4 regions of the Streptomyces sp. NPDC055962 genome follow, and region 2 is predicted to be linked to each of the others. Evidence: riboswitches for the same ligand, from Rfam matches in the RefSeq annotation. Region 2 holds a riboswitch; each other region holds the start of a gene.

Region 1 (7,549 bases), on a different contig from region 2:
ATGGGGATCAGGAAGTTGACCGGGACGGAGTCGGGATCCAGATCCCGCAGCGAGAAGACGACGTCGACGAGGTCCTCGTCGGTCTCGCCCATGCCCGCGATCAGACCGGAGCACGCCGAGAGGCCGGCGGCCTGCGCCTGCTGCACGGTGTCCACCCGGTCGGCGTACGTGTGCGTGGTCGTGATGTCCCCGTACGTCCCCTCGGACGTGTTGAGGTTGTGGTTGTACGCGTCGGCGCCGGCGGACCTCAGACGGTCGGCCTGGCCCTCCGACAGCAGGCCGAGGCAGGCGCACACCTCGACGCCCTCGTGCTGCTCCTTGATGGCCTCGATCGTCTGCGACACCCGGTCGACGTCCCGGTCGGTCGGGCCGCGGCCGCTGGCCACCAGGCACACCCGCTTCGCTCCGCCCGCCACCCCCGCGGCGGCGGCCTTCTTCGCCTCGTCCGGCTTGAGCCAGGTGTACTTGAGGATCTCGGCCTTGGAACCGAGGCGCTGCGAGCAGTACGAGCAGTCCTCGGGACACAGTCCGGACTTCAGGTTCACCAGATAGTTGAGCTTGACGCGCCGGCCGAACCACTGGCGGCGCACCTTTCCGGCCGCGGCCACCACGTCGAGCAGTTCGTCGTCGGAGGTCGCCAGTACGGCGAGCGCTTCGTCACGGGTCGGCAGTTCGCGCCGCAGCCCCTTTTCCACCAGCGTGTTCAGCAGGTCCATGGCGTTGATCCTGACGTACGGCACCGTCATCGGCCAAGGAGGAACCGGACAGGAGAGCCGGTCGATGCTGTGTGTATTGCCACACCCTGGCCTGTTGCGCACCCGGTTAGGGTCTGTGAGCTGCCTACAAAGAGGGACCCGCCCATGTCCTACGCCCCGTTCGACTGGATCGACGACGAGGCCCGGCGCCGCGCCGAGGCCGGACTCGTCCGGACGCTGCGCCCCCGGCCCGCCGAGTCCGAGCTGCTGGACCTCGCGAGCAACGACTACCTGGGGCTCAGCCGGAACCCCGAGGTCGCGGCTGCGGCGGCCGATGCGGCACGGACATGGGGCGCGGGCGCCACCGGATCGCGGCTGGTCACGGGCTCCACCGCGCTGCACGCCGAACTCGAATGCGAACTCGCCGGATTCTGCGGATTCGAAGCGGCCCTGGTCTTCTCCTCCGGCTACGCGGCCAACCTCGCGGCGCTCACGGCACTCACCGGCGGTGACTCGCTGATCGTCTCCGACGCCGGCAACCACGCCTCGATCGTCGACGGCTGCCGGCTCTCCAGGGCCGCCACCGCCGTCGTGCCGCACGCGGATCCCGAGGCCGTACGCACCGCACTCCGCGCGCACGGCGGACGGGCGCTGGCCGTGACCGACTCGGTCTTCTCGGTGGACGGCGACGCCGCCCCGCTGGCCGGACTCGCCGAGGTCTGCCGTGGCGCGGGCGCCGCCCTCCTCGTGGACGACGCGCACGGGCTGGGCGTCCTGGGCGAGGGCGGGCGAGGCGCGCTCGCGGGCGCCGGACTCGCGGGCGAGGAGGGGATCGTGGCCACGCTCACCCTCTCCAAGTCGCTCGGGAGCCAGGGCGGAGCGGTGCTCGGCCCGGCCCGGGTCATCCGGCACCTGGTCAACACGGCGCGCACGTTCATCTTCGACACCGGCCTCGCGCCGGCCGCGGCCGGCGCGGCGCTGGGCGCTCTGCGCCTGCTGCGCCGCGAGCCGGAACGCGCGGCCAGGGCGGGGGCGGTCGCCGTCGAACTGCACGGCCGGCTGACCGCAGCAGGTCTGACCGCGGTACGCCCCGACGCCGCCGTCGTGTCGGTGCGCGCGCCCTCGGCGGAGTCCGCGGTGCGCTGGGCGGCGGACTGCCGGACGGCCGGTCTCGCGGTGGGGTGCTTCCGCCCGCCATCGGTGCCGGACGGGATCTCCAGGCTGAGGCTGACGGCCCGGGCAGACCTGACACAGGATCAGATCGAATCCGCCGTGGGCACGCTCGTGGCGACGGCCCCCCTCCCGGTCAGCTGACCGGGAGGCCGTGCAGCCCCGTGAGGAAGGACGTCCAGGCGGCCGCCGAGAAACGCAGCGGCGGCAGGCCCGTGTCCTTCGAGTCCCGTACGGCGAGCTGATCACCGCCGAGCTCTGCGGCTTCCACGCAGTTGTTCATGCCGGTGCTGCGGCTGCTTCGCCGCCACCTGGGTGGGTGCGGGGCGTGCTGTGCGGGACGGTCGGACATCGTGCCCCCCTCGGGCAGTCTGAAGGTTCCGCCCCACCGCCGCGTCCTACTGCGGCGATGAGGTCCAGCGAACGCTCCGGCGACAGCGCGTGTGCCTGCATCGTGCGGAAGGCCGAGCTGTACGCCTCGAGGTCTTCTCTCCGCTCCAGATAGAGGCTACTCGTCAAGTGGTCAAGAACGACCACATCCAGATCAGAAGTGCTCAAAAAAGAGAGGATTACAAAAGGTCCGGTGAGGCCGATATAGCTCCCTGCCTCGAACGGAAGCAACTGCAGCGTCACGTGCGGAAGTTGAGCGACCTCCGTCAGATGGCGCAATTGCTGCTCCATGACCCGGGGGCCGCCGACCTCACGCCGCAGTACGGCCTCGTCGAGCACGACGCTCAGACGCAGCGGACGGGATGACCGGAGCACGCTCTGCCGGGCGAGTCTGACCTCCACCAGGGAATCGAGCTGAGCGGACGGCAGCCCGCCCAGCGACGACCGGGTCACGGCCCGCGCGTAGTCGGCCGTCTGCAGCAGCCCCGGCACCACCGACGTCTCGAGCGTCCTGGCGGCCTCCGCCTGTGACTCCAGGCTGATGAAGTCGCGGTACTGCGGAGGGATGAGCCCGCGGTAGGCGTGCCACCAGCCGCTTCCCCCGCCGCCCACCGAGCCGGCGAGCGCAGTGAGCAGGGACCGCAGCTGTGCGTCGTCCACGCCGTAGACCTCCAGGAGCCGCGTCACGTCACCGGGCGACACCCCGCTCACCCCCGTCTCGATCCGGCTCACCTTGGACTGGTGCCAGCCCAGCACGGCGGCGGCGTCCCGGCTCGTGAGTCCCGACGTGTGGCGCAGACAGCGCAGCTCCTCACCGAGCTTGCGACGGCGTACCGCGGGGCCGTTCCGCATCGCGGCCTCCTCCCGTTGTGCGGTGAGCCGTGCCGGCGGGGCCGACTCGGAAAGGGGCCAGTGTCGCGCCCGTACACGGATCAGGGGGCCGAGTTCACCGTAATGAGCGATAGATATATGCATATCTTGGTGGATCGCCGTCATGGAGGACCGTATCGGTGGCAGTCTGGCGCGAAGCACCATCCAGGCCGGCCGTGGGCCGGTCAGGGCGTGAAAGGGACGGCGTCGCCATGGCAGACCATCAGGAAGCAACCGTCACTCTGCCGAGCGATCCGGCCTCGGTCTCCGCGGCCCGCAGACATGTGGCGCGCGTACTCACCGAATGGGGCCTGGCCGAGGACAGCGACACGGCCGAGACCATCCGGCTGATCGTCTCGGAGCTCGCCACCAACGCCGTCCAGCACACCTTCGGCCAGTCGCCCACCTTCACCGTGGACCTCCGGCTCGACCGGGACGTGGAGTTCTTCCTCGGGGTGACGGACAGCCATCCGCGCTGGCCCCAGCGGCTTCCCGCCGCCGTACGCCAGGACAACGGCCGGGGCATGGTCATCATCCGGGCCCTGGCGAAGGAGTACGGCGGTCGGCTCGGCGTCAGCCCCACCGCGGACGGGGGCAAGACCGTGTCGATCGTGCTTCCCTGGCCGGTCCCGGCGCAGGCCTGAAGAATGCGGGGGCGAGCCGCCCTTCGGGAGTGACGGGCCGGGCGGCCGTCTCACGGGGCGGAGGCCCGTCCGAAGCCGCTCCGCAGCAGTGCCATCAGCGTCCCCGCCGCGGGGGTGTTCCCGTTCCCCCGGTGCACCACGGAGATCGTCCGCCGGAAGGCGGCCGGTTCCAGGCGCCGCACCGCGAGCGGCGCCGGTGACATCGCGGCCACCATCTCCGGCACCACCGCCACGCCCAGGCCCGCGCTGACCAGAGCGCAGACCAGGGCATAGCCGGGAGACTCGCACACCACGGCAGGGGTGGCCCCCGCCTCGGCCAGCGCACGCTCCACCCCGCGCCGCGGTGGGTGCTCCGGCGCACTGCTGATCAAAGGGCGGCCCGCCAGTCCCGCGACGGGCAGCGGTCCGCTGCCCTCGGACAGCATCTGCCCGGGCGCGGTGACCAGCACCAGTTCCTCGACGAGCAGCGGCTCGACGGACACCCCCGCCGGCATCGGCCCGGCCGCCGCGGGCTCGTACGCATGGGTGAGGGCCAGATCCACGTCGCCCGCCGCCACCGCGGCCACACCGGCGGGCGGCTCGTAGTCCGTGACGCTCAGCTCCACGTCGGGGTGGGCGCGGCGGAACGCGGTGAGCACCGGGGGCAGCAGATGGATCCCGGCCGTCACGAAGGTGCCGACCCGCAGCCGGCCGCCGGACAGCCCAGCGAGCCGGGCCAGTTCGTGCCGCGCCTGGTCCATCTCGTCCAGCACACGCCTGGCCCGCCCCGCCAGCAGCTCACCGGCAGCCGTCAGCCGCGCCCCCCGGTGGTGCCGGACGAGGAGGGCGGCCCCCGCTTCCCGTTCGAGCTTGGCCAGCTGCTGGGAGAGCGCGGGTGCGGTGTAGCCGAGCCGCGCGGCGGCCCGTGTGATCGAGCCTGCCTCGGCCACCGCCACCAGCGCGGCCAGCCGTGTCGGGTCGTACATGAAGCATTCCTTTTGGCAGACCATGAAGATTGCAAGTACACGCTAAAGGGCTCAAGCCGTCAGGGTGTCCCCATGGACGCACAACTGCTCGCCTTCTTGGCCGTGGCCGCAGGAATGGTGGCGCTGCCCGGCGCCGACTTCACGGTGGTCGTACGCAACGCGCTCGCATCCCGGCGGTCCGGGCTGGCCACCGCGGTGGGAGTCGCCGGAGGGCTCGTGGTGCACACGGCCCTGGCCGTCGCCGGACTCGCCGCCGTGCTCGTGACGATGCCGGTCCTCTTCCGCACCGTCCAGCTGCTCGGCGGCGCGTACGTGCTCTACCTCGGTCTCAGCGGCCTGTACGCGCTCCGGCGGTCCGCCGGCGGAGCGGACAGGGGTGCGGAGACGGGCGGCCGGGCGCCCTCGGGGCTCCGGCGTTCGCTGCGCCAGGGCTTCCTGACCAACGCCCTGAACCCGAAGGCACCCGTGCTCTTCCTGAGCCTGCTGCCCCAGTTCGTCCCCGACGGACAGCCGCCCCTGCCGAGGACCCTGCTGCTCGCCTCGGTCGTCGTCCTGCTCGCGCTCGTCTGGTTCCCGGCCGTGGCGCTCCTGGTGGACCGCCTGGGCCGGTGGCTGCGCCGGCCGCGTACCGCCCGCGCGATCGAGGGCGGCAGTGGCACGGCGCTCACCGCGCTGGGGCTCGTGCTGGTGACCGGGCCCCTGCTGCGCTGAACCAGAGATGAGGGAGGGTCAGCGGACCCTCCCGTACCAGACGTTGCCGGACCAGATCTTCTCCAGCCGGACCACCGCCCCGGTCTTCGGCGAATGCCAGATCTTCCCGCTGCCGGCGTAGATGCCGACGTGGTACACACTGCGCCCCGCATGGAAAAAGACCAGGTCGCCGCGTTTCCGCTGCGACCTGGAGATATGGCGGGTCTTGTTGTACTGCTGCTGAGCCGTGCGGGGTAGTTTCTTCCCCGCCTTCTTGAACGAGTAGAGCGTGAGCCCGGAGCAGTCGAACCGGTGAGGGCCTGTGGCGCCCCATCTGTAGGGCGCCCCCTTCTTCGACGCGGCGATCCTGAGTGCCGTCGCCGAGTGGGCGGCGGCCTCGGCGTCGTTCACGAAGCCGGGGGCCAGCATGGTGGTCCCTACGGCGAATGTCAGAGCCGAGGCCGTACCGACCCGGGCGAACAGAGACGGGACATGAACCTGCGCAGTCATGCGCAACCCTTCGTCAGCCGCCTGTGAAGGATGACCTGTCGGGTTCGGGCTGGCGAAGTTGCCCGGCCGCGCGAAGCGGCTTCACCCCGAGGACCGTCCGGAACTCCGGCCGGCCCGTTGTGCTCGGGTCCTCCACTCCTGCCGATCCACTTCTGTCGACCAGGCATCCGGACAGCGGCAGGACTCGGCGTCCGCCCGGACCGCCCCGCCGCGGTGGCGGGGGCTTGTCGTCCCAGGGATCTTTACGCACGCCCTGCCGGATTTCCTGGCTGAAGTGTCGATATGTGAGAGTCGTCACGACTGATCCGATCGGGTGGACGCGACGGCCGGCTGGCCCCGGCGGCCGGGGCCGACCAGCCGTGTACCAGCAGCGGAACGTTGCATTCCGTTCAGCGTCCGCATGCGGTGCGCAAGTCGGGCTGTCCCCCGGGCGGGGGAGCTCCTACGCCGAACGAGCGAGGAAAACTCATCGGCTCGTCGGGCGTGTCGAAAAGCGGCGCCACCGGGGGCGATCCGTCGCCGTACCGGACGGCCGTGCCGTCCTGCTCGCGGACACCCCTGCCGCCCCGTCCGCGGACGCCCCTGCCGCCCTGTCCGTCGGGCGTGCCGACCGCCCCGTCCGCAGGGCGGCCGGACCGCTCAGCCCGTAGGGGCGGGAGGCACGGCGACCCGCCCCGCGCGTCGTTCGCCGTCCAGCAGTCGCAGCACCCTGGCCAGGGTGTCCGCGTGGATCTGCGACTCACCCCGGTCGTGCATCAGCGCGAGGGCGTCGCGGAGGGCGGTCGCCCTGGACGCGAGAGCCTGGGCAGCCCGGAGCGCTCCGTATGTGTCGCTGCCCCGGGCGGGATTGATGCGGCCGAGCTGGTCGAGCACTTCCAGATAGCAGTCGACGAACTCGGCCTCCGCGCGGGTCAGTGCGGGGAGCGGTGGGAACTGGGGTGGGAGCATCGGCTGTTCACCTCGCGGGGCGCGGCGGCTGGGACGGCGTGCGGTTCTCCACGACGTGGTCCACCAGCCCGAACGCCAGGGCGGCAGGGGCGTCGAGGATGGTGTCCCGTTCGATGTCGTCGCTGATCTCCCGCGTGGAACGCCCCGTGTGACGGGCCAGCATGGCCGTGAGCAGCTCGCGTTCGCGCAGCAGCTCGCGGGCCTGGATGTCGAGATCGGAGGGCTGGCCCTGCACCGGCTCGTCCAGAGCGGGTTGCTGGATGACTACCCGCGCACCCGGCAGGGCATGTCGGTGTCCGGGCGCGCCGGCTGCGAGCAGGACCGCCGCGCCGGCGCCCGCCTGGCCGAGGCAGAACGTCTCCACCTCGCAGGCGAGGAAGCGCATGGTGTCGTAGATCGCCGTCATGGCGTTGAAGGAACCCCCGGGCGAGTTGATGTAGAGGGAGAGGGGCCGGTCCGGGTCCGCGTGCTCCAGGTACATGAACTGCGCGATCAGGTCGGTCGCCGCCGTGTCGTCGACGGGCGTGCCGAGGAAGACGATCCGTTCGGACAACAGCTTCGAGTACGGGTCCATGCTCCGGGAGCCGTAGGCGGTGCGCTCGGTGAACTCGGGCAGGACGTGGCGGGCGGCGGGTCGGAACATGACGATGCCTTTCCTCGGATTCCC
Region 2 (7,549 bases):
CAGCGTCTCCCGTGAGGGCGTACGGGGCAGGGAGCCGCCTCCCCGCGTGCCAGTGCAGGAGGTCGGCCATGAAGGTCCTGTCCTTCCTACCCCTACTGCTGCGCAGGCCGTGTCTGCGCCCCGCCTGGTTGTCGTCGACGCTGATCAGAGCCACCGCGCTGGAGCTGGTGATCCTCGCCGGACACGTGCTGATCTACCCGTCGGGCCTGACCCCGGAGCGCAGGGCGCCGGCGTCCCCGCCCGCACCCGGCACCGGTACCGGCACCGGGCCCGAGGAAGACGTCCGCGCGACACCGGACACCGGCACCGCCCCGCACGCACACCCGGCCCCGCCCCCGGACTCCGACGGAATCACCCGTTCGGCGGATGCCACGGTGCTGCCCACCGCGGCCGGCGACCGGCCGCCCGTCGTCCTCCTGCACGGGTTCATCGACAACCGCTCGGTCTTCGTCCTGCTCCGCCGCTCCCTGGCCCGGCACGGCTGGCACCATCTCGAGTCGCTCAACTACTCACCCCTGACCTGCGACATCCGCACCGCGGCCGAGCTGCTGGAACGCCATGTGGAGGAGATCTGCGCCCGCACCGGGCATCGCGAGATCGACATCGTCGGGCACAGTCTCGGCGGGCTCATCGCGCGGTACTACGTGCAGCGGCTCGGCGGGGACCGCCGGGTGCGCACGCTCGTCACTCTCGGTACGCCGCACGGCGGCACGGCGGCCGCCCCCCTCGCGGGTGCCCACCCCATCGTCCGCCAGATGCGCGGCGGCTCCGATCTGATCGAGGAGCTGCGCCGCCCTGCTCCGGGCTGCCGGACGCGGTTCGTCAGTTTCTGGAGCGAGCTGGACCGGGTGATGCTTCCTGTCGAGACGGCCTGTATCGACCACCCGGACCTCGACGCGCTGAACGTGCGTGTCACCGGTATCGGCCACCTGGCCCTTCCGGTGCACCCCGCGGTGGCGTCCGCGATCCGTCAGGCGCTCGAGTCCGACGGCGCGGTGGCCGGCACTCCGGGAGCCGCCCCGGGAGCCGCCCCTGGTGCCGCCTCGGTCGCCTGATCTCCGCCGGCTGAACGACCGCACGGCGCACGTCGAATAGAACGAATTTCGAACATAGAGCCAAGCATGTACGCCCGGTCCGCCGAAAGGCGGCCGATTGCCCGTTTCCTTCGGTGCCGGAGGCCTCCGAAGATTGTCGTCCCCTCCTACCGCCGGGTACAGTCGCGGCCACCACTCACCCCGGGATCCCCCCCACCGGACCCCGGAACAGGTCCTGCTGCCGAGGCGAGAGAGAAGTTGGTGAACGACCAGCACCCCCACGCCGGGTATGCCGGATACGACGGCCAGTCCACCGGCAGCTTCGACACCGATCCACTCTTCGGAAGTCTGCCCGGTCAGCACGACACCACGCACGAGGTCACGTACGGCGAGGGCTACGCCCCGGCGTACGACAGTGGTTACGGCGGCTACGACACGAACCAGTGGGACACCGGAGCGCATCAACAGGCGGCCCCGTACGACGCCTACGGCGTCCAGGGGCAACCGCAGGCGCCCCAGGGCTACGACACCACCGCCACCTGGATGCCCGAGGCCGGAATCCCGCCCCAGGCCGGAATCCCTGACGCGACGGGCCAGTGGGACACCACAGGCTGGAACCAGACCGGGCAGGACACGCAGTGGGCGGCGGGCGACACCGGCGCCTTCCCCACCACCACGTTCGACACCACGGCCTACACGACCGGCACCTATACCGCCCCCGTCTTCGACACCGCGGGGTACGAGAGCTACGCGGCCGCCGACACCGGCGCCTACGACGCCACCGCCTGGAACACCGGCGCCACGCCCGAGAGCCCCGCGTACGCATCCGAACAGACGTCGTATCCCTCGTACGAACACGAGTCGGCCGCCTACGAGCCGTACGAGACAGCCCAGTTCGCCGCGCACGACGGCATCGGCTCCCACGACCTGCACGAATCCACCGGCCTCCTCGACCACCCCGAGGACGCCGGCGCCGAAGCCGGAACGACGCGGACGGACGCGCACACCGGCGCCGACGCCTACACCGACGCGTACGGCGACGGCCCCGGGGCCGGCAGCCACACCGACAGCCACGGGACCGACGGGCCCGAGCCCCTGCCGGACCTCGTCGACGTGACCGCGGAGACCGCGTCCGTGACGGCCGCCGCGCACCCCGTGAGCCGGTCCGCCGCCCCGCGCGGCGGGGGCAGGGGCCGGCGCCGCACCCCCGCGAAGCGTTCCGCCCTCCTCACCGTCGCCGTCCCCTCCGCCTGCGTCATGAGCGTCGCGGGCATCGCCGCAGCCTCGGTGAGCGGGGTGGGCGCCGAGGAGACGAAGGACGAGACCACGTCCATGGCCGCCGCGGAGACGGTCAAGCCGGCGGTGGCCAACAACAAGCTGGACACCCAGCTCGCTGCGCTCAGCGCCGACGCCGAGAACTTCGCCGACCGGGCCAGCCGCACCCAGGAGCGCATCGACCTGAAGGAGCGTCAGGCTGCCGAGAAGAAGAAGCGCGAGGAGGAGGCGGCGCGCCGCGAGGCCCTGCGCCCCAAGTTCGTCCTGCCGGTGAAGCAGCACGGACTCAGCGCCACCTACGGCCAGGCCGGGGTGAACTGGATGTCCGTGCACACGGGCATCGACTTCCCCGTCTCGTACGGCACCCCCGTGATGGCGGCGACGGACGGCACCGTGCGCACCCAGTGGAACAGCGCCTACGGCAACATGGCCATCGTCACCGCGGCCGACGGCACCGAGACGTGGTACTGCCACCTCAGCACCACCAAGATCCGTTCGGGCTCGGTCAAGGCCGGCGACGTCATCGCCTACTCCGGGAACTCCGGCAACTCCACCGGCCCGCACCTCCACTTCGAGGTACGGCCGGGCGGCGGCTCGGCGATCGACCCGATGCCCTGGCTCCGCAGCCACGGGATCAACCCGTACTGATCCCGCGTCCCGAGGCCCGAAGAGCCCCGGCCCCCGATGTCCCGCGCAGGGACGTCGGGGGCCGGGGCTCCTCCGTGCCCGGTGGCCGGATCTAGAGCTTCTCGACCGGGGCGTAGCGCAGGAGCAGCTTCTTTGGACGCTCGTCCCCGAAGTCGACCGTCGCCTTGGCCTGGTCGCCGAAGCCCTCGACCGCCGTCACCGTGCCCAGTCCGAACTGGTCGTGCGTGACGCGGTCCCCCACGACGAGGGTGACCACGGGCTTGTCGGAGGTGCGCCGGGTCGCGAATCCCGACGGCCCGGACTTCGCGCGCGACGAGGACAGCGACGAGGTGATGCCGGACGTCGGACCCGCCGGGGCGGCCATCGGCCCCTTGCGCTTCCACTCCAGGTGCTGGTCCGGGATCTCCTCCAGGAAGCGCGACGGCGGGTTGTACGAGGGCTGGCCCCACGCACTCCGCATCGACGCCCGGGTGAGGTAGAGGCGCTCGCGGGCGCGCGTGATGCCCACGTAGGCGAGCCGGCGCTCCTCCTCCAGCTCCTTCACCTGTCCCAGCGCGCGCATGTGCGGGAAGACGCCGTCCTCCATGCCCGTAAGGAACACGACGGGGAACTCCAGGCCCTTCGCGGTGTGCAGCGTCATCAGCGTGACGACGCCGGAGCCGTCCTCGTCCTCGTCGGGGATCTGGTCGGCGTCGGCGACGAGCGCGACCTTCTCCAGGAACTCGGCGAGGGTGCCCGCACCCTCCTCCTCCGCCCGCTCCTGCTCGAATTCGAGAGCGACGGAGGCGAGCTCCTGGAGGTTCTCGATACGGGTCTCGTCCTGCGGGTCGGTGGACGCCTGGAGCTCGGCGAGATAGCCGGTCCGCTCCATGACGGCCTCCACCACGACCGCCGGGCCCGCGCCGGACTCCACGATCGTGCGGAGCTCCTCCATCAGTGTGTTGAAGCGCTTCACGGCGTTCGCCGACCGGGCCGCCATGCCGTACGCCTCGTCGACACGGCGCAGCGCCTGCGGGAAGGAGATCTTCTCGCGCATGGACAGGGCGTCGATCATCGCCTCGGCCCGGTCCCCGATGCCGCGCTTGGGCACGTTGAGGATGCGCCGCAGCGGGACGGTGTCCTCGGGGTTGGACAGCACCCGGAGGTAGGCCAGGACGTCCCTGACCTCCTTGCGCTCGTAGAAGCGCACTCCGCCGACGACCTTGTAGGGCAGTCCGACGCGGATGAAGATCTCCTCGAAGACACGGGACTGGGCGTTGGTGCGGTAGAAGACGGCGACGTCGCCCGCCTTCGCGTCGCCCGCGTCCGTCAGCCGGTCGATCTCGTCGGCGACGAACTGCGCCTCGTCGTGCTCGGTGTCGGCGACGTAGCCGGTGATCCGGGTGCCGGTGCCCGCGTTGGTCCAGAGGTTCTTGGGGCGGCGGCTCTCGTTGCGCTCGATGACGGCGTTGGCCGCCGAGAGGATCGTCTGCGTGGAGCGGTAGTTCTGCTCCAGCATGATCGTCGTCGCATCCGGATAGTCCTCCTCGAACTGGAGGATGTTGCGGATGGTCGCGCCGCGGAAGGCGTAGATCGACTGGTCCGCGTCACCGACGACGCACAGCTCGCCCGGGGCGTCGGCCTCGCCCGCCGGGCCCACCAGCTCGCGCACGAGGGTGTACTGCGCGTGGTTGGTGTCCTGGTACTCGTCGACCATGACGTGCCGGAAGCGGCGGCGGTAGTGCTCGGCGACGTCGGGGAACGCCTGGAGCAGGTGGACCGTCGTCATGATGATGTCGTCGAAGTCGAGGGCGTTGGCCTCCCGCAGCCGCGCCTGGTAGAGCGCGTAGGCCTGGGCCAGCGTCTTCTCGAAGCCGTCGGCGGCCTGCCCGGCGAAGGTCTCCTCGTCGATCAGCTCGTTCTTCAGGTTCGAGACCTTCGCCGTGAACGACTTCGGCGGGTAGCGCTTCGGGTCGAGGTCCAGATCCCGGCAGACCAGGGCCATCAGCCGCTTGGAGTCGGCGGCGTCGTAGATCGAGAACGACGAGGTGAAGCCGAGGCGCTTCGACTCCCGGCGCAGGATCCGCACGCAGGCGCTGTGGAAGGTCATGACCCACATGGCGTTGGCGCGCGGGCCGACGAGGTCTCCGACGCGCTCCTTCATCTCGCCGGCGGCCTTGTTCGTGAAGGTGATGGCGAGGATCTGCCCCGGGTGCACCCCGCGCTCGGCGAGGAGGTGGGCGATCCGGTGGGTGAGCACCCGAGTCTTGCCGGACCCGGCCCCGGCGACGATGAGCAGCGGGGAGCCGGCGTGCACGACGGCGGCGCGCTGCTCGGTGTTCAGCCCGTCGAGCAGCGCGGCGGAGTCGACCACGGGGCGCGGGGCGCCGTCGCGGTAGTAGGCGTCGCGCGGCGGCGGAGGGGCGTCGAAGACGTCCTCGAAGAGGCCCTCCGGCACCGCTTCGGGTGCGTGCTCCTCGGGGGGCGGCGGGGGGCCGTCCTCCGCTCGCTGGAGGCCGGTCAGGAAACTGTCGTCAAAGAGGCTGCTCATCGCCTCACGAGTCTAGGCGGCCGCACCGACAGCCCGGGCCGCATCGGCGACAAGGACCCCGGACCGTGCGCACAACGCGAGGGCGCGCCCACGGTCCGTGAGCTCCAGGGAGTGGTTCCGGCCACAGGGACCGCCACTCCGAAAAGGTCACGGAAATGTATCGGGCATATCGCACATCAACCTTCACAGGGACGCCACGGGTTGGCTAGCGTGCTCCGACGGGTGCCCCGTACCCCCTTGAGGCGAACCGCGCCGCACGGGTGCCCCCGCCGAATCCGTACTCCCCCGAAGGGAGCCCGGAACCGGGGACCCACACGCAGCACCGGGGTGAATCGGCCCGTCTCCACCGGACCGTAGGGCAGCCTTCCGTTCCGCCCGAACCCGACAGCTAACCCGGTAGGCGGTCCACGGAAGGAGATGCCGGCCTTGGCGTCGCATCGCAAGCCGCGCACACGCATGCGCACCACCACCCCCGCCGTCGGTCTCACGACCGTGGCGCTCGCCTCCGTCACCCTGCTCTCCACGCAGAGCGCGACGGCGGCTCCCGCCGAGCCGAAGCCCGGTATCGAGGAAGTGCAGAAGAAGGTCGACGCCCTCTACCGGCAGGCCGGCACCGCGACGCAGCAGTACAACAAGGCGAGGACCGCCTCGGCCGAGCAGCGCTCCGAGGTCGACGCACTCCTGGAGGCGGCTGCGAAGCGGGCCGACAAGCTCAACGAGACGCGCCGCGAGCTGGGCAACTACGCGGCCGCGCAGTACCGCACCGGCTCGATCGCCCCGACGGCCACGTTCTTCCTCGCGGACGACCCCCAGTCGTACTTCGACCAGGACCAGCTGATGGCGCGGATGACCAGCCGCCAGCAGAAGTCGGTGGCCGACTTCCGTACGCAGCAGAAGGAAGCGGCGGAGAAGCGCGTCGAGGCGACGAAGAGCCTGGAGAAGCTCACCGAGTCGCAGGCCGCGCTGCGCACCAGCAAGCAGCAGGTGCAGACGAAGCTCACCGAGGCGCGCACCCTGCTGTCGAAGCTCACCGCCGAGGAGAAGGCGCGGCTCGCGGAGCTGGAGCGCAAGAAGGAGGCCGAGGCCCGGCGCAAGGCCGAGGAGCTCGCCAGGCAGCAGGCCGCCGCCGCGAAGGAGAAGGCGGAGCAGGCCGACGCGGACGAGGCGGCGCAGGGGGGCACCGGGACGGGAGGCACGGGCTCCGGCAGCGGGTACGCCTCGAAGGCGGAGCAGGTCCTGTCCTTCGCCCGCGCCCAGATCGGCAAGCCGTACGTGTGGGGGGCGACGGGCCCGTCGTCGTACGACTGCTCGGGGCTGACCCAGGCGGCCTGGAAGGCCGCCGGTGTCGATCTCCCGCGCACCACCTGGGACCAGGTCGAGGTCGGCACCCGGGTGGCCACGGCGGACCTGCAGCCGGGGGACCTTGTCTTCTTCTACGACGACATCAGCCACGTCGGCATCTACAAGGGCGACGGCATGATGATCCACGCGCCGAAGCCGGGCGCGAACGTCCGCGAGGAGTCGATCTACTACATGCCGATCTACGGCAGCGTGCGCCCGGCCTGACGCGCGCCCGCAGCGGACACCGAGGACGTACCGGCGGGGCCGGTCCGGGGGCGACCCCCGGACCGGCCCCGTTCCGCTCAGGTCCAGAGGGTGGCGATGAAGATGTTGGCGACCGTCAGTCCGCCGACCGCGGCGAAGGCGCCCTTGCCCGCCTTCTCGTCGTCCCGCTTCACATAGACGAGGGCGAGGATCACGACCAGGACCAGCAGTTTCACGCCGATCTTGACGTTGTTCACGCTCTGGTCGTCGGCCTGGTTCAGCCCGACCAGGGCGATGCCCGTGACGAGCATGGTGAGCGCGCCGTGCAGCATGGCCGGGACGAAGCGGGCCGTACCCGCCCCCATGGCCTTCATCTGGGTCAGGAAACCACCCAGCAGGGAGGCGATCCCGATGATGTGCAGGGCCACGAAGACATTGATGAGTACGTCCATGGCCGCAGCCTAACTGCGGCCATATCACCACTCTTCGGCAAGGTACGACTTACCGATGAGTTCAC
Region 3 (7,549 bases), on a different contig from region 2:
CCGTCCGGGCGGAGGCGATGGGGGCGGCCACGGTCGGCCGGGAGGCCAGCCAGGCCAAGGCGACCGTGGCGATCTCCGCGTCGTGCTCCTGGGCGATCCTGTCGAGGGCCGCCAGCACCCTGCGGCCCCGCTCGGTCTCCAGGTGCTTGCCCGCACCCTCGGCCCGCGCGCTCTCGACGGAGGCTCCCGGCCGGTACTTCCCGGTGAGGAAGCCCGAGGCGAGCGCGAAGTAGGGGACCGCCGCGAGACCGGCACCGGCCGCCGTGTCCTGGAGCGCGCCCTCGTAGGTGTCGCGCGAGACGAGGTTGTAGTGCGGCTGGAGCGCCACGTAGCGGGCCAGGCCCTCGCGTTCGGAGAATTCCAGGGAGGCCCTCAGCCGCTCCGGGCTGATGTTGGAGGCGGCGATCTCCCGCACCGTGCCGGCCTTCACGAGCTGGTCGAGGGCGGTGACGATCTCCTCGACGGGGACGCTCTCGTCGTCGAAGTGCGTGTAGTACAGGTCGATGTGGTCGGTGCCGAGCCTCCGCAGGGACGCCTCGGCCGCCCCCTTGATCGTGGTGGGCGAGAGCCCCTTGTACGACGGGTGGGCACCGACCTTGGTGGCGATCACGACGTCGTCACGGCGGGAACGCGCCCTGAGCCACTTCCCGATGAGGGTCTCCGACTCACCGCCCTCGTTGCCGGGGACCCAGGCGGAGTAGGAGTCGGCCGTGTCGATGAAGTTGCCGCCGGCCGCCACGTACGCGTCGAGGACGGCGAAGGTCGTGTCCTCGTCGGCCGTCCAGCCGAAGACGTTGCCGCCGAGGGCGAGGGGGAACACCTGGAGGCTCGAGGAACCGAGCGGACGCAGAGAAGTCATACCCGAGGACAACGAGCTGCTGGAGGCACGTATTCCGATTCTCGGGGAACCCGTCAGGGCCCGGGTGAACCCCTGCGCCCCCACGGAGTGGACCGGCGGCCCTGACGTCGGGGGGTCGTGCGTCAGGGCCGCCGGGGTTCCGGTGCGCCGGGTGGCGCCGGGGATCAGATCGTGAGGCCCTTGCCGCGCAGCCAGCTCATCGGGTCGACACCCGTGCCGTCCGCGGTGTGGATCTCCAGGTGGAGGTGCGGGCCGGTCACGTTGCCGGTGGCGCCGACACGGCCGATGGTCTCGCCGGTGGTGACCTTCTGCCCTGCCGTGACGTCCATCGAGGACTGGTGGCAGTACCAGACCTCCGTGCCGTCGTCGAGCTCCAGGACCGTGCGGTAGCCGTACGAACCGGACCAGCCGGCCGACTTCACCGTGCCGCTGTGCACGGCCTTGACCGGCGTGCCGGTGGGAGCCGCGAAGTCCAGACCGGTGTGGTGGCCGGAGGACCACATCGAACCGGACTGCCCGAAGGTCGAGGTGATCGTGTACGAGGAGGTCGGGACGGCGTAGCTGGCGGCGAGCTTGGCGAGGCGCTCGGCCTCGGCCTTCTTCTTCGCCGCTTCCTCCTCGGCCTTCTTCTTCGCCGCGGCCTCGGCCTCGGCGGCGCTCTGCTGCTTGGCGGCCTGGGCCGCGGCCGCTTCGGCCGCCGCCTGCTCCTGGGCTGCCTTGGCCTCGGCCTCGGCTCCGGCCGACTGCTGCTCGGCCTGCTGGAGGATGCGGGCGCGCAGGGCCTCGCCGGCGTCGGTGGTGCCCTGCTCGGCCTCGGCGGCGGTGATACCGGCCGTGGTGAGCGGGGAGGACGCGGCGACGGTCTCGTGGTCCGTGTCGGAGTCCCCGGACATGAAGGCACCCACGCCGGGAAGGGACTTGGCGTCGGGAAGATTGTCCGCGATGGAATCGGGAAGAGAGATGGAGACCGGCGGCTTGCTCTGCGCGGTGGCCATGCCGCCCGCACCGACGGCCGCGATGACGCCGACGCCGAGGACGGTGGAGCTACGGGCGAGACCGCGCTGCTTGGCTACGCGATGCCGGCCGCGTACGGGGCGGATGGACTCCTCGGTGGGGTTCCATTCCTCCCACGTCCTGTCCTCATCACCGAAGCCTCCGGTCCTGAAGGATGACGGGGCCTCGGGGGCAGGCTGATTGGACGCCACGTAGGCGCACTCCTTTCCTTCCTTCTCGCCTACCGGGTTAGCTGACGGGTTCGGAGCAGGAAGGTCTCCTACGGGCCCCTCCGTCTCTCACGAGACACAGGTGCCCGATTCACCCCATGTAGGTGGTTCCCCGGTTCCCTTGCGGAATTCGGCGCTGCGCACGGTGCCGTCTCTTGCGACGGCGGCTACAACCGCGCTGCGTTATCGAACGTTAATAGACACCCGGGTCCGATTCCAAGCTGTTCTCGCAGATCGCTCACGGCTCCAGCCTGGACTTTCAGGGGTCAAACGGGCAGAAACGGGCGACTTGAACACCGTGTATCCAGCCACCAGTTTCTGACGGAGTGTCATATGTTATGCGGAGCGAGGTCCTTCGACTACCGAACGTCGCGACCGGTCATTCACTGTCCCGCCCCACGATCTTCACCGTCGTACGCCGCTCCTGCTGGCCTCGCGTGGGCCGACCGACGGCGAGGAGGGCCAGGTCGTCCGTCGACCGGCCACCCGTGTGCAGCCGCACGTCGTCGGTGAGCGCGGACAGCAGTTCCTCGGGCCCCGGGAAGAGCCGGCCGCGCAGCCTGGCCGCCGGGTCGTAGAAGTGGCCCTGTGCGTCACGCGCCTCGGAGAGGCCGTCGGTGAACGCCAGGAACGTCGCGCCGGGCGGCAGCGCCCACGTGTCCGACCGGTCGGGCCACGCGTCCAGCCCCATACCGAGCGGCAGGGCGGGCGCGGTCGGGGCCAGGACGTCGAGCGCCCCGTCCGCGTGCAGCACCAGCGGCTCCGGATGGCCGCGGTTGACGACCCGCAGGGTGTCCGAGCCTGCCGGGATCTCCGCGAGGACCGCGGTGACGAACCCCTCCATGGAGTCGAGCCCGCCCCGCCGCGAGCCCTCACGGGCCAGCGCCCGCTCCAGCCTCTGGACCACGCCCTCCAGCGACAGCTCCTGTTCGGCGGCCTCCCGGAACGCCCCGATCACGACGGCCACGGCCGCCACGGCGTCCAGCCCCTTGCCCCGCACGTCCCCGACCACCAGACGCACCCCGAACGGAGTGTCCGCGACGGCGAAGAGGTCGCCCCCGACGAACTCGTCCGCCTGAGCCGCCTCGTACCGTGCCGCGACGTGCAGCCCGCCGATCCGGGCTTCCGGCACCGGGAGCACCGCGCGCATCGCGGTCTCGGCGATGACCCGGGCCGAGGCGAGCTGCTCGTTGCCGCGGTGCACGACGCGGTTGATGACGAGGGACAGGCCGACGACGGTGAGCAGCGTGAGCAGGTCGGTGACCGGCACGACCCTGAGGAGCACGCCGTCCGACAGCCGGATGCCGAGCACGACCAGGACCGTGACGATGCCGATGCGGACGGTACTGCCGAGGGAGAAGAAGGGCGCGGCGACGAGCGAGGCGGCGGCGAAGAGCGGGACCGCCGTGACCTCCGTCGGCGTCGCGAGGTCGAAGGCCGCCCCGGCACAGATCAGCACGGCGGGCAGCACTCTCACGAGCCGCCAGGAACGGACGTTCATCTCAGAGCCCCGCCGCCGTCCGTCCCGCTTCCCCACCTGTGCACTCCTGCCCGGTCCACCCACGGCTGCGGACGGTACCGCGCCCCGCCCCGCCCGGCCGGAGCCGCGCCGAACGGCGGCTCGTCATCGGCCAAAGGGAGGAGCGCGCCGGAGCCCCGCCCTCCGGGGGTCAGTCGGAGAGCCGGTGCTGCGCGTAGATCGTCAGTGCATCCCGTACGAAGACGGCGGTTCCGTCCCCGTGGCGATCGTAGTTCCTCCCGAAGCGGGGATCGGCGACGTACATCTCCCCGAGGCCGGTCACGTAGGCGCGTGTGGGCTCCATGGTCGCCGACAGCCACGCGCAGTGCCGCCGGGCGATGTCCTGCACCTGCTCGCTGCCCGCCGCCAGGCCGGCGGCCCTGGCCTCCCCGTAGTCCCGGGCGATGGCCTCGTGCACGCCCTGGAAGCGGGCGCGCTCGTCCTCGGTCAGTCCGCGCCACCACCGGCCACCGCGCTCGTACGCCTCCCGGCCCCAGCGCTCGGTGACCTCCTGCTCGTACTCCGTGTGATCGAAGCCGTCGAGCACTTCCTCCGCCATGAGTTCCTCCCCTTGCTCGGTCCGGTGGAGAGTGGTCCGCACCGAGGCGATCTGCCGGCCGATGCGCTCCCGCTCCTGCTCCAGCAGGCGCAGATGGGTCCGGAGCGCGGCGGAGGTGTCCCGCTGCCCTTCCAGCACGTCCTTGATCGCGGGCAGGGAGAGCCCCAGCTCCCGCAGCAGCAGGATGCGCTGGAGCCGGACCAGGGCCTCCTGGTCGTAATAGCGGTAGCCGTTGGCACCCGTGCGGCTCGGCACCAGGAGACCGATGTCTCCGTAGTGCCGGAGCGTGCGGCTCGTGGTGCCGGCGCGCCGGGCGATTTCCTGAATGGACCACTCCATGCCGGAAACGCTAGATCTTTACGCAGCGTCAAGGTCAAGCCCGGAACGGCTGACGGGTGACGGGTGACGACAGAGGCCCGGATCCTTGAAAGGATCCGGGCCTCTGTCTTTCAGTAGCGGGGACAGGATTTGAACCTGCGACCTCTGGGTTATGAGCCCAGCGAGCTACCGAGCTGCTCCACCCCGCGTCGTTGTGATGACAACTCTACGGCATCCGGGACGGCACTCCGACCACTTTTCGCCCTCCACCCCCGGCCCGGGCTCCCGCTCGCCTCATGCCGTGCGCCAACACGGCCTGCACAAACGGATGTTGCCAGGCGCAGCGGCGTAGGCAAAGGTGTTGCCGCACCCCCCGATCGTGCATCTCGCCCGCCTGGAGGCCACTCCATCATGTCCACACCGCACAGACCCACCCCGCTCCCGCCGGCCGCGCCGTCGTCCCTGCGCGTGTCCCTCGTCAGCGGGGTGATCGGCGCCGTGTTCGGTGCGGTGATCAGCGCCGCCGTCAACTACCTGGTCATCGGTGTGCCCGAGAGCGCCTCGGCCAACGCGCTCAACCACGGGATATCGGGCCTGTTCAGCGGATTCGCCGCCGGCTTCATCGGGCTCATGGTGCATCTGCGGGGAAGACAGGGGACGCCCGTCGCGCCGGCTCCGGAGAGCGGCGCCCCGGCCGTGCGGCAGGGCTGACCCCACGCGTGTCCCGTCCCGGAGCAGCCGGGACGGGGCGCCCCGCCCCGCGATTGCGAGCTGTTCGGAGCGGCGGGACGCTGGAAGGGCAAGCCTTTCGGTGTTCGGTCCCGTCTGCGCGGCATGCTCAGGTGCCGGCGTCGGCCCAGCAGCCTCACCCGATGGATGGAGCCAGGGGAGGCCGGGCGCACACGCGCTAGGAGACGATCATGGACGGCACCCTCCTCGACACGATGCGGACCTCGCTGCGCGGCCCCGTCATCGGCCCGGACGACCCCGAGTACGGCAAGGCCCGTACGGTCTACAACGCCATGATCGACAAGAGGCCCGCCGCGGTGGTCAGGTGCCACGACACGGCGGACGTGATGGCGGCGGTCGACTTCGTCCGCGAGCACGGCCTGGACGTGGCCGTACGGGGCGGAGGGCACAGCGGTCCCGGCCTCTGCCTCGCCGACGACGCCGTCACGATCGACCTCTCGCCCATGCGCGGCGTCCGGGTCGACCCCGCGATCCAGACCGCCCAGGCCGACGGCGGGGCGACGCTCGGCGACCTCGACCACGCCACGCACGCCTTCGGTCTCGCCACCCCGGCGGGAATCATGTCCACGACGGGCATCGGCGGACTCACCCTCGGCGGCGGCCACGGCTACCTCACCCGCAAGTACGGGCTGACCGTGGACAATCTGGTCTCCGCCGACGTGGTCCTGGCCGACGGCAGCTTCGTCGCCACGAACCCGAGCGAGCACCCGGACCTGTTCTGGGCGCTGCGCGGCGGCGGCGGCAACTTCGGCATCGTCACGTCCTTCGACTTCGAGCTGCACCCCGTGTCCACGGTGGGCGCCGGGGCCACCGTCTGGCCGCTCGGCCTCCTCCCCGAGGTGATGCGCTGGTACCGCGACTTCCTGCCCCAGGCGCCCGACGACCTGTACGGCTTCTTCGCCGTTCTTTCCGTGCCGCCCGCCCCGCCCTTCCCCGAAGAGATCCACGGACAGAAGATGTGCGGTGTCGTCTGGTCCTCGACGGCGGACCCGGCCGCGCTGGGGACGACACTCGGTGCGGTGAACGAACCGGGACCGCCGGCCTTCCACTTCACCGCGGAGATGCCCTACCCCGCTCTGCAGTCGCTGTTCGACGAGCTGATCCCGGCCGGACTCCAGTGGTACTGGCGCGGGGACTTCTTCGACCGGATCACCGACGACGCCGTCGACGTGCACGCCGCCTTCGCGGAGAACCTCCCCACCGGCCTGTCGACCATGCACCTGTACCCGGTCGACGGGGTCGCGGGCCGTGTCGGCCCGGACGACACCGCCTGGGCGTACCGCGACGCCGTCTGGTCCGGCATCATCGGGGGCATCGACCCCGACCCGGCCAACGCGGCGGCGATACGGGAGTGGGCCGTCGGCTACTGGGAGGCGCTGCACCCGCACTCGATGGGCGGCGCCTACGTGAACTTCATCGGCGCGGGCGAGTCCCAGGACCGGGTCCGGGCCACCTACCGGGGCCACTACGACCGGCTCGCGGAGGTCAAGGGGACCTACGACCCGCACAACCTCTTCCACGCAAACCAGAACATCGAGCCCGCCGCGCCGCACTGACCGTCACGCCGGGCGCGCAATACCGGGGAAAAGCCGTGCCGGGAGGGTTACAGTCTGCATGCACCGCACGATGATCCGGACGCCCCCGGAGCGGCGCGGCACCGGTGGCGGCACCTCGTAGCCCCACCGGTCGGGACCAGTCCGGCATTCACCGCGGCGGCTCGGTCACGGGGCTCTCACCGCACACCGACGTACAGGACACCTGAGATGACCGACATGCCTGCCCGCACGACCACGCGGCGCCCCGACAGCATCTCCGCGGCCACGGCCAGCGACACGCGTACCACCGCGCCGCTGCCCACACCTCAGTACGCGGGCCTGTTCATCGAGCCCGACCTGCCGCCGCTCGCCGACGAACCCGAATGACCGGTGGGCCCGTGACCGGCCCCGAGTGACCGCCGCGGGCGCACGGTCGTTGGGAGACCATGCGCATCCGTATCGGCGTGATCGTCCTCGCGGTGGCCCTGCTGATCGCCGCGTTCCTCTCGAACATCCCCACCGAGGCGGAGACCGAGGCGGCCTGCCGGAGGGCCCTCGACAACACGTCGACGTGGACCCAGCGGCCCGACATCTGCCAGGACGTCCCTCCGGAGACCTACCGGACGTTCCTCCTGATGTACGAACTGCGGGAGGAGGGCCTGGACTGAGGACGCGGGACCGGCCCCTGTGCGGCCGTCCCGGACCGGCGTCCGGGACGGCCGCGCGCACGGGCTCCGTCAGCCCTGCTGTTCCTTCCACTCCGCCTGGGCCTCGTCGAGGTCCTCG
Region 4 (7,549 bases), on a different contig from region 2:
CGGCTTCATGCCGTCGCGGGCGTCGGGCAGCGCCCTGGAGTAGATCACCGAGTAGGCGTACTCGAGGAAGGAGCCCTGCATTTCGTCGACGACGTCGATGTCGAGGATCTTCTCCTCGAAGTCGTCCGGCGGCGGGGTTTTCGTGCTGCGGCGGGCCATCGCGGCTGCGACTCCTTCACAGATTCTGTCGGGCAACCTCAGGTTCTGACGCCGACCATTGTGGACCGCCGTACCGACAACGCCGACCTCGACCCGTCCGAAGCGGTCCCGGGGCCCCCGCCGGGCCCCCGTTTACGGCAGCATCTACGACAACATTCACCCAACGGGAACTTCGCCAGGTGCCCGTGCGCTTGCTTAGAGTGGCAGGTCCGGCAGGAAATCCTGTACCGATCGAAGGGACGTACATGCCCATGGGTCACACGGCCACAGCCCAGGCCGGTTCCGGCGGCTTGACGGCGACCGAGCACCGCCTGGCCAACGGCCTGCGCGTGGTGCTCTCCGAGGACCATCTGACCCCCGTCGCCGCGGTCTGCCTCTGGTACGACGTCGGCTCCCGCCACGAGGTCAAGGGCCGTACGGGCCTGGCTCACCTCTTCGAGCACCTGATGTTCCAGGGGTCGGGGCAGGTCAAGGGGAACGGGCACTTCGAGCTGGTGCAGGGGGCCGGTGGTTCTCTCAACGGCACGACCAGCTTCGAACGCACCAACTACTTCGAGACGATGCCCACGCACCAGCTGGAGCTGGCCCTGTGGCTCGAGGCCGACCGGATGGGCTCGCTGCTCGCCGCGCTCGACGAGGAGTCCATGGAGAACCAGCGGGACGTCGTGAAGAACGAGCGCCGCCAGCGCTACGACAACGTTCCGTACGGCACCGCCTTCGAGAAGCTCACCGCCCTCGCCTACCCCGAGGGCCACCCGTACCACCACACGCCGATCGGCTCGATGGCCGACCTCGACGCGGCGACCCTGGACGACGCGCAGGCGTTCTTCCGCACGTACTACGCGCCGAACAACGCGGTGCTCTCCGTCGTCGGTGACATCGACCCGGAGCAGACGCTCGCCTGGATCGAGAAGTACTTCGGCTCCATCCCCTCGCACGACGGCAAGCAGCCCCCGCGCGACGGCACGCTGCCGGAGGTCATCGGCGAGCAGCTGCGCGAGGTCGTCCACGAGGAGGTCCCCGCGCGTGCGCTGATGGCCGCCTACCGCCTGCCGCACGACGGCACGCGCGCGTGCGACGCCGCGGACCTCGCCCTGACCGTGCTCGGCGGGGGCGAGTCCTCCCGCCTGCACAACCGTCTGGTCCGCCGCGACCGCACGGCGGTGGCCGCCGGCTTCGGGCTGCTCAGGCTGGCCGGCGCGCCCTCCCTGGGGTGGCTGGACGTCAAGACGTCCGGCGGTGTCGAGGTGCCGCAGATCGAGGCTGCCGTCGACGAGGAGCTGGCCCGCTTCGCCGAGGAGGGCCCCACGCCCGAGGAGATGGAGCGCGCCCAGGCGCAGTTGGAGCGCGAGTGGCTGGACCGGCTCGGCACGGTCGCCGGCCGCGCCGACGAACTCTGCCGGTACGCCGTCCTGTTCGGTGACCCGCAGCTCGCCCTGACCGCGGTCGGCCGGGTGCTCGACGTGACGGCGGACGAGGTCAGGGAGGCCGCCCGGGCCGCCCTGCGACCCGACAACCGTGCGGTCCTGGTCTACGAGCCGGTCGAACCGGCCGACGAGACGGACGGCACCGACGCGCACGAGGGGGCCGACAAGTGACCGACGCCGCCGTGACTGGAGTAGCGATGGAGTACCACCCGCAGCCGACCGCCGGCGAGGCCCGGCCCTGGGCCTTCCCCGCGCCCGAGCGCGGCGCCCTGCCCAACGGGCTCACCGTGCTGCGCTGCCACCGCCCCGGCCAGCAGGTCGTCGCCGTGGAGATCTTCCTCGACGCGCCGCTCGACGCCGAGCCCGAGGGGCTGGACGGCGTGGCGACGATCATGTCGCGCGCCCTGTCCGAGGGCACGGACAAGCGCTCCGCCGAGGAGTTCGCCGCGGAGCTGGAGCGCTGCGGCGCCACGCTGGACGCGCACGCGGACCACCCGGGGGTCCGGGTCTCCCTCGAGGTCCCGGTCTCCCGCCTGTCCAAGGCGCTCGGCCTGGTCGCCGAGGCCCTGCGGGCCCCGGCCTTCGCCGAGAGCGAGATCGAGCGCCTGGTCGGCAACCGCCTCGACGAGATCCCGCACGAGCAGGCCAACCCCGCCCGCCGGGCCGCCAAGCAGCTGTCCAAGGAGCTCTTCCCCGCCACGGCCCGGATGTCGCGTCCGCGCCAGGGCACGGAGGAGACCGTCCGGCGGATCGACGCAGCCGCCGTGCGCGCCTTCTACGACGCCCACATCCGCCCGTCCACGGCGACGGCGGTCGTCGTCGGCGACCTCACCGAGGTGGACCTGGACGCGCTGCTCGCCGAGACCGTCGGAGACTGGTCGGGCAATGCGGGACAGGCCCGCCCGGTGCCCCCGATCACCGCGGACGACACCGGCCGTGTGGTCATCGTGGACCGTCCCGGAGCCGTCCAGACACAGCTGCTGATCGGCCGGATCGGCGCGGACCGGCACGACAGCGTGTGGCCTGCCCAGGTCCTCGGCACGTACTGCCTGGGAGGCACACTCACCTCACGGCTGGACCGCGTGCTGCGCGAGGAGAAGGGCTACACCTACGGGGTCCGCGCCTTCGGGCAGGTGCTGCGCTCGACGGCGCCCGGCTCGTCCTCCGGGGCGACCGGGGCCGCCATGCTCGCGATCAGCGGTTCCGTCGACACGGAGTCCACCGGGCCGGCGCTCGACGACCTCTGGAAGGTCCTGCGCACGCTTGCGGCCGAAGGGCTCACCGACGCCGAGCGCGAGACGGCGGTGCAGAACCTCGTGGGCGTCGCCCCGCTGAAGTACGAGACGGCGGCCTCGGTCGCGGGCACCCTGGCCGACCAGGTGGAGCAGCACCTGCCGGACGACTACCAGGCCGAGCTGTACGCGCGTCTGGCGGCGACCGGCACGGTGGAGGCGACGGCAGCCGTGGTCAACGCGTTCCCGGTGGACCGTCTGGTGACCGTCCTGGTCGGGGACGCCGCACAGATCGCGGAGCCCGTACGGGCGCTCGGCATCGGCGAGGTGTCGGTCGTCACCGGCTGACATGACGGGACATCAGGGACCCCGGCGGAGCACTCCCGCCGGGGTTCTTCCTTTTGTCTCTTTTAAGCGTAAAATACATGTTCATCCTGTGGGATGTGCGACAAAAGGCCCGTTCCGTTTGGCGGCGGAAAGCGGCCCGCTCTAGCGTCGGCCCGGCTGTCCGTCAGACGAATGCCGCATCCGTGGCGCCGGGCAGCCATCGCCGAGTCCCCGTCAGGCGCGAGCCTGGGGAGCCGGGGACCCACGAAGTCCCTGGGGTGAATCGGATCCCTGCACCTCGCGCGAGGCTCAGGGGGCCGTAGGAGACCTTCCTGCTCCGAACCCGTCAGCTAACCCGGTAGGCGAGAAGGAAGGAAAGGACCAGCCCCTCCATGGCGTTCATCCGTGCCACCGGGAAGCACCGTGCCCCGAGCCGTCTGACGCGCAAGAGCGCCGAGGTCGCCGGCATCGCGGCCCTGGCCACCGCCGGTGTCATCGGCGCCACCGCGTCCCCCGCCCTCGCCGCGGACTCCGGGACCCCCGCCGCGTCCTCCACCGGCCTGACGCAGACCGTCGCCCTCGACACCACGCTCGCCGCCCAGATCGACGCCCAGGCCCAGGCCCAGGCGCACCAGGCCGAGGTCGTGGCCAAGGCCGAGGCCGCCGCGAAGGCGAAGGCCGAGGCGAAGCGCAAGGCCGAGGCCCGGGCCAAGGAGGTCCGTGAGGAGAAGGCGCGCGCGGCCCGCGCTGCCGAGCGCGCCCGGCTGAACGCGTTCCACCTCCCGGTCGCCGGCTCCCACGTGACCACCGGCTACAAGTCCGGTGGCGCGCTCTGGTCCTCCGGCACCCACTCCGGCGTGGACTTCCAGGCGGCGTCCGGCACCTCCGTCGTCGCGGTCGGCGCCGGTACGGTCGTCGAGGCGGGCTGGGGCGGCGCCTACGGGAACAACATCGTCCTCAGGATGAAGGACGGCACGTACACGCAGTACGGCCACCTCTCCTCGATCGGCGTCTCCGTCGGCCAGAGCGTCGGCTCGGGCGAGCAGATCGGCATCTCCGGCTCGACCGGCAACTCCACCGGGCCGCACCTGCACTTCGAGGCCCGGACCACTCCCGAGTACGGCTCGGACATGGACCCCGTCGCCTACCTCCGTGCCCACGGCGTCCAGGTCTGACCCCACGCCGTACGACACCGCTCCGACGAAGGCCCCGGCACCCGCCGGGGCCTTCGCCGTGCGTCCGGGGAGGCGTGCGCCGAAGCCCCGTGGAACTGCTCCCTGGCCAAAAGATATCCATGGATTCCGCCCCGCCATCGGAAATTCCGGCCGGTTGCAATAGAGTCGCAGAACAGGCGTCGATCGGCCGCGTTTCGCGGGGATTAAGGCGGAGGTTCGGACATGCGCATTCCCGCGCATTCGGTATGCACGGCAATCCGTGACGACATCGTCTCCGGTGTCTTCGAGCGCGGCAGCCGCCTCACCGAAGAGGTGCTCGCGCGTCGCTACGGCGTCTCCCGCGTCCCCGTGCGCGAGGCGCTGCGCACGCTGGAGTCCGAAGGGTTCGTCGTCACCCGCAGGCATGCCGGCGCCTGTGTCGCCGAGCCCACGGAGCAGGAGGCCGCGGACCTCCTGGACATCCGGATGCTCCTGGAGCCCCTGGGGGCAGCCCGCGCGGCACAGCGGCGCACCGAGGCGCACCTCAAGGTGCTGCGGGGCCTGGTCAGGCTGGGGCAGGAGCGGGTCCGCCGGGGTGAGGGCGAGGATCTGCGCTCGCTGGGCGGCTGGTTCCACGAGACGCTGGCACAGGCCTCGGGCAGCCCGGCGCTCATCGCACTGCTCACCCAGCTCCGACACAAGATCGCCTGGATGTACGCCGTCGAGCAGCCGGTCCGCCCCGCGGAATCCTGGGCCGAGCACGGCGCCCTCGTCGACGCCGTGGCGCGCCGCGACGCCGAGCGGGCCAGGGCGCTCGCCACCCAGCACGCCGAGCGGGCCACGGCGGCACACCGGCTGCGGCGCACGGACCGTACGGGGCACACGTCATCGCCCCCGGCCCGGGTGAGGACTTCGCAACACCCCGTAAACATCGCGGGAGCCCGTCATTAACAATGGCACCGTATACAAAGAGAGCAATTATCGGAGGGCTTTCTTTTTGCTGCCCTGAATCATTGTTTCCGGAGTCGTGTACGCCCCTGGGCCGGAAACAGAAAAGCCGCGGCTCCCGGTCGGGGTGCCGCGGCTTTCCCGCAGAAAGAATCCGGATTCGGATCGGCCTGGATCAGACGGTCTCCGGAAGCTCCTCGAGCCCCTCGGCGACCAGCTTCGCCAGACGGTCCAGGGCGGCCTCGGCGTCGTCCGCCTCGGACGCGAGCACGATCTCCTCGCCGCCCTGGGCGCCCAGGCCGAGCACCGCGAGCATGGAGGCGGCGTTCACGGGGTTGCCGTCCGCCTTGGCGATCGTCACGGGGACGCCGGAGGCCGTGGCGGCACGGACGAAGATGGAAGCGGGGCGGGCGTGCAGGCCCTCGGCCCAACCGACGTTGACGCGGCGCTCAGCCATGGTTCTGCCCTTCACGTATCAATGGGTTGTCTAGACCAGTCTCTCATGTGGTGCGCACTGCTGTGCCCGGCGTCGCCACCGGGCGTCCACCGCCCTTCGGCTCCCCCAGCGTGCCCCTGCTGCGAACCCCTCGCGACCGGTGCGCGGCACCGTAGGCTTTGCCCATGGAGCCCACTCCGGAACAGAGTCCGCACCACGCGTACCCCGACCACTGGGAGGCGGACGTGGTGCTCCGCGACGGCGGCACCGCGCGCATCAGGCCCATCACCACGGACGACGCCGAGCGGCTGGTCAGCTTCTACGAGCAGGTGTCCGACGAGTCGAAGTACTACCGCTTCTTCGCCCCGTATCCGCGTCTCTCCGCCCGGGACGTGCACCGCTTCACCCATCACGACTACGTCGACCGGGTGGGACTCGCCGTCACGATCGGCGGCGAGTTCATCGCCACCGTGCGCTACGACCGGATCGACGAGCGGGGCCGGCCGGCCTCCGCCCCCGCGGACGAGGCGGAGGTCGCCTTCCTCGTCCAGGACGCCCACCAGGGCCGCGGAGTGGCGTCCGCCCTGCTCGAACACATCGCGGCGGTGGCCAGGGAGCGGGGCATCCGGCGCTTCGCCGCCGAGGTGCTGCCCGCCAACAACAAGATGATCAAGGTCTTCCGGGACGCCGGGTTCACCCAGCAGCGCAGCGTCGAGGACGGCTCCGTCCATCTCACCCTCGACCTCGAGCCCACGGCCGAGTCCCTCGCGGTCCAGCGCGCCCGCGAACAGCGTGCCGAGGCGCGCTCCGTGCAGCGCCTGCTGGCCCCCGGGTCCGTCGCGGTCGTCGGAGTGGGCCGGGCGCCGGGCGGCGTGGGCAGGACCGTGCTGCGCAATCTGCTCGGCTCGGGCTTCACCGGACGCACCTACGCGGTGAACACGTCCTTCCCCGAGGACCTGGACACGGTCGAGGGGGTCCCCGCGCACCGCTCGGTGGGAGAGATCGGTGAACCGGTCGATCTCGCCGTCGTCGCCGTCCCCGCCGACCGGGTGCCCGAGGCCGTCGCCGAGTGCGGCGAACACGGCGTCCAGGGCCTCGTCGTCCTCTCCGCCGGATACGCCGAGCGCGGTGCCGACGGCCGCGAGCGGCAGCGGGAGCTGGTCCGGCAGGCACGCTCGTACGGCATGCGGATCATCGGCCCCAACGCCTTCGGCATCATCAACACCTCCGACACGGTCCGGCTCAACGCCTCCCTCGCCCCCGAGTTGCCCAAGGCCGGGCGCATCGGGCTCTTCACCCAGTCCGGAGCCATCGGGATCGCGCTCCTCTCCGGCCTCCACCGCAGGGGCGCCGGCCTGTCGGCGTTCATCTCCGCGGGCAACCGGGCCGACGTCTCCGGCAACGACTTCCTGCAGTACTGGTTCGAGGACCAAGGCACCGATGTCGCCCTGCTGTACCTCGAATCGCTCGGCAACCCGCGCAAGTTCACCCGCCTCGCCCGCCGGACGGCGGCCGTCAAGCCCGTCGTCGTGGTGAAGGGCGCCCGGCACAGCGGAGCCAACCCGCCCGGCCACGCCGTACCGGTCAGCCGCATCCCCGACGCGACGGTGTCCGCGCTGATGCGGCAGGCGGGCGTGATCCGCGTCGACACCGTCACCGAGATGGTCGACGCGGGCCTGCTCCTCGCCGGCCAGCCCCTGCCGGACGGCCCCCGGGTGGCGATCCTCGGCAACTCCGAGTCCCTCGGCCTCCTCACCTACGACGCCTGCCTGGCGGAAGGGCTGCGTCCGCGCCCGCCCCGCGACCTCACCACGGCGGCGGGCCCCGGGGACTTCCGGGACGCGCTGGCGGAGGCCCTCGCCGACC

The links. A riboswitch is a leader RNA that binds a small molecule or an ion and turns the genes downstream of it on or off. The one in region 2 is predicted to bind cyclic di-AMP.
Region 1: it holds a riboswitch for cyclic di-AMP, as region 2 does, so the genes downstream of both, ACFC51_RS34070 (C40 family peptidase) here and ACFC51_RS04645 (NlpC/P60 family protein) in region 2, are expected to answer to the same signal.
Region 3: it holds a riboswitch for cyclic di-AMP, as region 2 does, so the genes downstream of both, ACFC51_RS24140 (M23 family metallopeptidase) here and ACFC51_RS04645 (NlpC/P60 family protein) in region 2, are expected to answer to the same signal.
Region 4: it holds a riboswitch for cyclic di-AMP, as region 2 does, so the genes downstream of both, ACFC51_RS29415 (M23 family metallopeptidase) here and ACFC51_RS04645 (NlpC/P60 family protein) in region 2, are expected to answer to the same signal.

Annotation. Positions count from the first base shown of each region.
Region 1 covers NZ_JBHJYN010000019.1:102,785-110,333, forward strand. The annotation lists gene bioB (biotin synthase BioB) at 1-716, opposite strand, end outside; gene ACFC51_RS34040 (8-amino-7-oxononanoate synthase) at 861-2,009, shown strand; gene ACFC51_RS34045 (DUF397 domain-containing protein) at 2,002-2,217, opposite strand; gene ACFC51_RS34050 (helix-turn-helix domain-containing protein) at 2,145-3,107, opposite strand; gene ACFC51_RS34055 (ATP-binding protein) at 3,338-3,769, shown strand; gene ACFC51_RS34060 (LysR family transcriptional regulator) at 3,820-4,734, opposite strand; gene ACFC51_RS34065 (LysE family translocator) at 4,807-5,445, shown strand; gene ACFC51_RS34070 (C40 family peptidase) at 5,464-5,934, opposite strand; cyclic di-AMP (ydaO/yuaA leader) riboswitch at 5,938-6,110, opposite strand; gene ACFC51_RS34075 (hypothetical protein) at 6,574-6,882, opposite strand; gene ACFC51_RS34080 (ATP-dependent Clp protease proteolytic subunit) at 6,890-7,525, opposite strand.
Region 2 covers NZ_JBHJYN010000001.1:1,035,560-1,043,108, forward strand. The annotation lists gene ACFC51_RS04630 (esterase/lipase family protein) at 69-1,055, shown strand; gene ACFC51_RS04635 (M23 family metallopeptidase) at 1,296-2,957, shown strand; gene pcrA (DNA helicase PcrA) at 3,049-5,487, opposite strand; cyclic di-AMP (ydaO/yuaA leader) riboswitch at 5,745-5,906, shown strand; gene ACFC51_RS04645 (NlpC/P60 family protein) at 5,905-7,053, shown strand; gene ACFC51_RS04650 (hypothetical protein) at 7,131-7,484, opposite strand.
Region 3 covers NZ_JBHJYN010000009.1:21,480-29,028, forward strand. The annotation lists gene ACFC51_RS24135 (aldo/keto reductase) at 1-859, opposite strand, end outside; gene ACFC51_RS24140 (M23 family metallopeptidase) at 1,024-2,064, opposite strand; cyclic di-AMP (ydaO/yuaA leader) riboswitch at 2,076-2,228, opposite strand; gene ACFC51_RS24145 (PP2C family protein-serine/threonine phosphatase) at 2,462-3,619, opposite strand; gene ACFC51_RS24150 (MerR family transcriptional regulator) at 3,753-4,499, opposite strand; tRNA gene ACFC51_RS24155 (tRNA-Met) at 4,614-4,687, opposite strand; gene ACFC51_RS24160 (hypothetical protein) at 4,890-5,189, shown strand; gene ACFC51_RS24165 (FAD-binding oxidoreductase) at 5,399-6,784, shown strand; gene ACFC51_RS24170 (hypothetical protein) at 6,992-7,150, shown strand; gene ACFC51_RS24175 (hypothetical protein) at 7,210-7,431, shown strand; gene ACFC51_RS24180 (ABC transporter substrate-binding protein) at 7,501-7,549, opposite strand, start outside.
Region 4 covers NZ_JBHJYN010000013.1:115,317-122,865, forward strand. The annotation lists gene ACFC51_RS29400 (DNA topoisomerase (ATP-hydrolyzing) subunit A) at 1-159, opposite strand, end outside; gene ACFC51_RS29405 (M16 family metallopeptidase) at 405-1,757, shown strand; gene ACFC51_RS29410 (M16 family metallopeptidase) at 1,784-3,166, shown strand; cyclic di-AMP (ydaO/yuaA leader) riboswitch at 3,357-3,524, shown strand; gene ACFC51_RS29415 (M23 family metallopeptidase) at 3,538-4,320, shown strand; gene ACFC51_RS29420 (GntR family transcriptional regulator) at 4,543-5,250, shown strand; gene ACFC51_RS29425 (HPr family phosphocarrier protein) at 5,423-5,704, opposite strand; gene ACFC51_RS29430 (GNAT family N-acetyltransferase) at 5,869-7,549, shown strand, end outside.